One region of the Chromobacterium sp. CV08 genome, then DNA from elsewhere that is predicted to be linked to it. Evidence: riboswitches for the same ligand, from Rfam matches in the RefSeq annotation. Region 1 holds a riboswitch; the other holds the start of a gene.

Region 1 (2,197 bases):
GTCGTCGACGCCGGTGCCGCGGCCGACCGCCTGTTCCGGCGCCGCGCCGCTCAGGCGGCAGATCAGCGCCGCCGACGCAGTGGTGTTGCCTATGCCCATGTCGCCGGCAATCAACAGATTGGCCCCGGCCTCAACCGCGCGGCGCGCGGCGGCGCGGCCGGTTTCCAGCGCGGCCTCGGCCTCGTCGGGGCTCATCGCCGCCTGGCGGGCCAGATTCTGGCTGCCGGCGCGCACCTTGGCGTGGACGATGGGCAGCGCGGAGACGTCGCCGGCGACGCCGACGTCGACGACCTCCAGCCGCGCGTCCAGCGCGCGCGCCAGCACGCAGATGGCGGCGCCGCCGGCCGCGAAATTGCGCACCATCTCGGTGGTGACCGCCGACGGAAACGCCGACACGCCTTCGGCGGTGACGCCGTGGTCGCCGGCGAACACGGTGATGGCCGGGCGGAGCTCTTCCGGCTGGGCGCGGCCCTGCCAGGCGGCGAAGCGGCATGCCAGCTCCTCCAGCTGCCCCAGGCTGCCGGGCGGCTTGGTCAGGACGGCCTGGCGGGCGCGGGCGGCGTTGCGGGCGGAAAGATCCAGTGGCTTGCTGCTGTTCATGGTTTGGGCCTGCTGCGGGATGGGACGAGGGTCCGGAGATGAATGGAAACCGGCGCGCGGCGCCGGCTGGACTCTAAGCATATTACTGCTTGGCCGGTGCCGCCAAAAGTCCGGCGGGTTATAATCCGCAGATCAGCAGGTGTCCGAGTCGCGCTTCCCAGCGCGCCAGGATGAAACGGGAAGCCGGTGAGAAGCCGGCGCTGCCCCCGCAACGGTAAGGCCTGGCGCGCATGCGCCCAGGCGGCGCAACAGCCACTGTCCAACGATGGGAAGGCGCGCCGCCGGCAAGGCCGAGCCCGGAGACCGGCCTGCATGCCCCGGCCGGAAGCCGGTGGACCACTGGAGTATCGCGGGGAGGCGATCCGACAGACGATCCGGCGCCGCCGCGACCCGTTTATGCATATCCTCTTCGCACTTCGACGATGCCCGCCCGCGGGAGAAATCCAATCATTGGAGTGTGTTTCATGTTCAAGCCCCAAACCTGCGCGCTGGCCATCGCCGCAGCCTGCGCCGCCGCCCATGCCGACGACGCGCCGCGACTCGCCGGCGACCCGGTGATCGTGACGGCGAGCCGCGTGCCGCAAAAAGTCTCGTCGCTGCCGGCCAATGTCAGCGTGATCACCGCCGACGACATCGCCAACAGCACGGCGACGACGGTGCAGGACGTGCTGTCGGCCTATGCCGGCGTGCATGTGCTCAACAGCTCCGGCTCGGCCAGCAGCGCCATGGTCGATCTGCGTGGTTTCGGCATGAGCGGCAACAGCAACACCTTGATTCTGGTCGACGGGGTGCGTCAGAACACCAACGATCTGGCGGCGGTGAATCTCGGCTCGGTGGCGCTGTCCAGCGTAGAGCGCATCGAAGTCGTGCGCGGACTCGGCGGCGTCGCCTATGGCGGCGGGGCCACCGGCGGCGTGATCAACATCATCACCAAGTCCGGCGCGGCCAGCGGCGCCAGCGGCAGCGTCACATTGATCGGCGGCAGCTACGATTTGCGTCAGTTGGACGCCAATCTGCACGCGGCCAATCAGTTTGTCGCGCTGGATGGCTACATTCAGTCGATGAAGACCGGCAATTACCGGCAGAACAATGCCGAGCGCAACGACAACGCCGGTTTCACGCTGACCTTCAAGCATGACGGCGGCGACATCAAGCTGTTCGCCAAGACCGCCAATCAGGGGCTGCGCCTGCCAGGACCGATCATCATGGACCCGGTCAACGGCCTCAATCCTCTGGCGACCTACCCGGTCGGCACGTTGACGCCCAACAGCTACGCCTCCACCGATACCACCAGCGGCGGCGTCTCCGTGAGCCAGGAGCTGGGGGCGGGCACCTTGTACGCCGATTTGTCGCGCCGGCACAAGGATGCCGACTCCTGCACCCAGTTCGTCGGCAGCTCCGGCTGCTCGCTGGACCATCGCAGCCTGGATGAGAATACGGCCAGCGTGCGCTACGAACTGCCGATCGGCAAGCATAAGTTGAGTGTCGGCGGCGACTGGCTGGACGGTTCGATGAGCGTGCTGAACTCGTTGAACAACGAACAAACCTCGCAACGCCACGTCGCTTATTTCGTCGACGGCCAGTTCGCCTTGTGGCG
Region 2 (2,197 bases), 1.7 Mb from region 1:
ATCTCCGGCAACAGCCATTGCGCCAGCGACACCAGCGCCAGAAACGCCGCGCCGGCGGCGAAGGCGGCGTTCCAGGCGCCGAGACGCGCGGCCAGCCTGCGGGCCATCAGCAAGGCCAGCACCAGGGCCGCCAGCGACAGCGCCATCATCGCGAAGAACATGGCGGTGCGCCAGCCTATGGTGCCGGGATCGCCGACCGACGGCGGATTGGGCGGATATTTCAGGAAAGGCACCAGGGCGAAGGCGACGAAGCCGAACAGCGCCATCAGCGCCGAAACGGCCCGGGCGCGCAACGCGCCGACCCGGCCGTAGACAAAGGCGAACACCAGCGCGAACAGGCCGCCGACCGCCGTGCCGAAGGCGCCGACGCCGACGAACAAGCCGATGCCGGACTGCACCTCCCGGCCGACCAGCTCCGGCGTCTCGTCGTGATGCCCGCTGGCCTTCTCCATCTGTTCCTCGAAGGCGATCGCGCGCTCGATCTGGGACTCGCCGACCGCCTTGGCGAAGCCGAATGCCAGCAGGCTGGCCAGGAAACCCGCGACCATGCCGCGGATCAGCAGACTTCTCACCATGGACATCCCCGGTCAGTGGCAGGGAAAGCCGAGCAGATGCCGGCCGTCATGGACGAATTCGTGCACGTACATGCTGTTGAAGACGGCCATGGCCCCCTCCTCGACGCCGACGAAGTAAATGGCCAGCAGCATCAGCAGGCTGCCGAAAACCGCCCAGGGCAACAGTTCGCCGATGGGAATGGATGCCGGCTCCGGCGCCGGCGCGATGGTGGGGCTTGCGTGCATGATCGATCTCCTTGAGGATGACGCGTCCGAATAGGAATAGCAGCTTGCCCGCCGTCTCGACTCCGGCCAGGAGGCGGATCGCGGACAGCCGCCGAGGACTTTCGATGCGAAGGTCTGACTCGCCGCCCCCATCATAGGGCGGACACACAGTGGCGCGACCGCGCTGGATTCCCACCAGCTTCCCCGCATCGAAGTTCTGTGCATTCTAGAGCGGCTCGCCGCCATGTCAAACAAATCGACGAAGCGATCGCAAACCCAAGGTCCCGACATGAGTACACGCCTGATCCTGCTGTGCCAGCCCGCCACCGCCGCGCTGCGCGCCGGCCGCTTTCCCGACGACGAAGCCCCCGACCCGGAACAGCAGCTAGCCGTCTCCGGACTGGCCGCCGCGCTGGAACGGCCCGAGCGGACGCTGTGCGGCCCGGCGCGCTGCGCCCGGCGCACGGCCGAGTGGCTGCAATGGCCGGCGGACGACGAAGCCGCGCTGCGGGAGGTCGACTACGGCCGCTGGGCCGGGCAATCGCTGAAGCGCATCGCCGCCGACGAGCCGTCCGCGATCGCCGCCTGGCTGTCCGATCCGGAATGGAACGGCCACGGCGGCGAATCGCTCGGCGCGGCGGCTCAGCGCGTCGGAGCCTGGCTGGAACATCACCGTCCCGATGCCCGGCTGACGCTGGCCATCGCACCGGCCAGCGTGATCAAGGCGGCGGTCCTGCACGTGCTGCGGGCGCCGGTCGCCGCGTATTGGCAGCTGGATATCGCGCCGCTGACGCAGACCGCGCTGTCGCGGCATCAGGGCAAATGGCGGCTGCAGGCCTGCGGCGCGCCGGCGGCGCGCGCCGCCGGCCGGACCGAAACGGAATAGCGGGCCGTTCGCCGGAAAATGCCGCCAGGACATGCAATTGCCATATCAATTGCTAATATAGCGCTGCTAAACCGTAATCACTGTCCTATCGGTCAGCCAATATCGGGCCGGTAAGGTTTGTGCTCGGCGTCAACACTGAATATGATTCAGCCAGGGCAGCCGCCCGCAACTAGATAGGATAGAAAACGCAATGGCAACCGGTACCGTGAAGTGGTTCAACGATGCAAAAGGTTTTGGCTTTATCACTCCGGATGAAGGCGGTGAGGATTTGTTCGCTCACTTCTCCGCAATCAACTCCAGCGGTTTCAAATCGCTGAAGGACGGCCAGCGGGTAAGCTTTGACGTGGTCACCGGCCCGAAGGGCAAACAGGCCTCCAATATCCTGCCCCAGTAACACCCGAAGGCAGTGAAAAAACCGGCGCTTGCCGGTTTTTTGTTTTTCAGGCCCGGCTTTCGATAATACCGGTGCCGAAATCCCGGCAGCCATTCGATTCAAGCAATCGCCGTCATCGGGATCGAAACCCGTTCGCGA

Evidence for each region. A riboswitch is a leader RNA that binds a small molecule or an ion and turns the genes downstream of it on or off. The one in region 1 is predicted to bind cobalamin.
Region 2: it holds a riboswitch for cobalamin, as region 1 does, so the genes downstream of both, WNM05_RS16550 (CbtB domain-containing protein) here and WNM05_RS02385 (TonB-dependent receptor) in region 1, are expected to answer to the same signal.

Annotation. Positions count from the first base shown of each region.
Region 1 is NZ_CP150453.1:495,158-497,354, forward strand. It holds gene cobT (nicotinate-nucleotide--dimethylbenzimidazole phosphoribosyltransferase) at 1-600, opposite strand, end outside; cobalamin riboswitch at 721-927, shown strand; gene WNM05_RS02385 (TonB-dependent receptor) at 1,065-2,197, shown strand, end outside.
Region 2 is NZ_CP150453.1:3,613,234-3,615,430, forward strand. It holds gene WNM05_RS16545 (CbtA family protein) at 1-575, opposite strand, end outside; gene WNM05_RS16550 (CbtB domain-containing protein) at 588-800, opposite strand; adenosylcobalamin (AdoCbl) riboswitch at 836-1,010, opposite strand; gene WNM05_RS16555 (histidine phosphatase family protein) at 1,069-1,665, shown strand; gene WNM05_RS16560 (cold-shock protein) at 1,856-2,059, shown strand.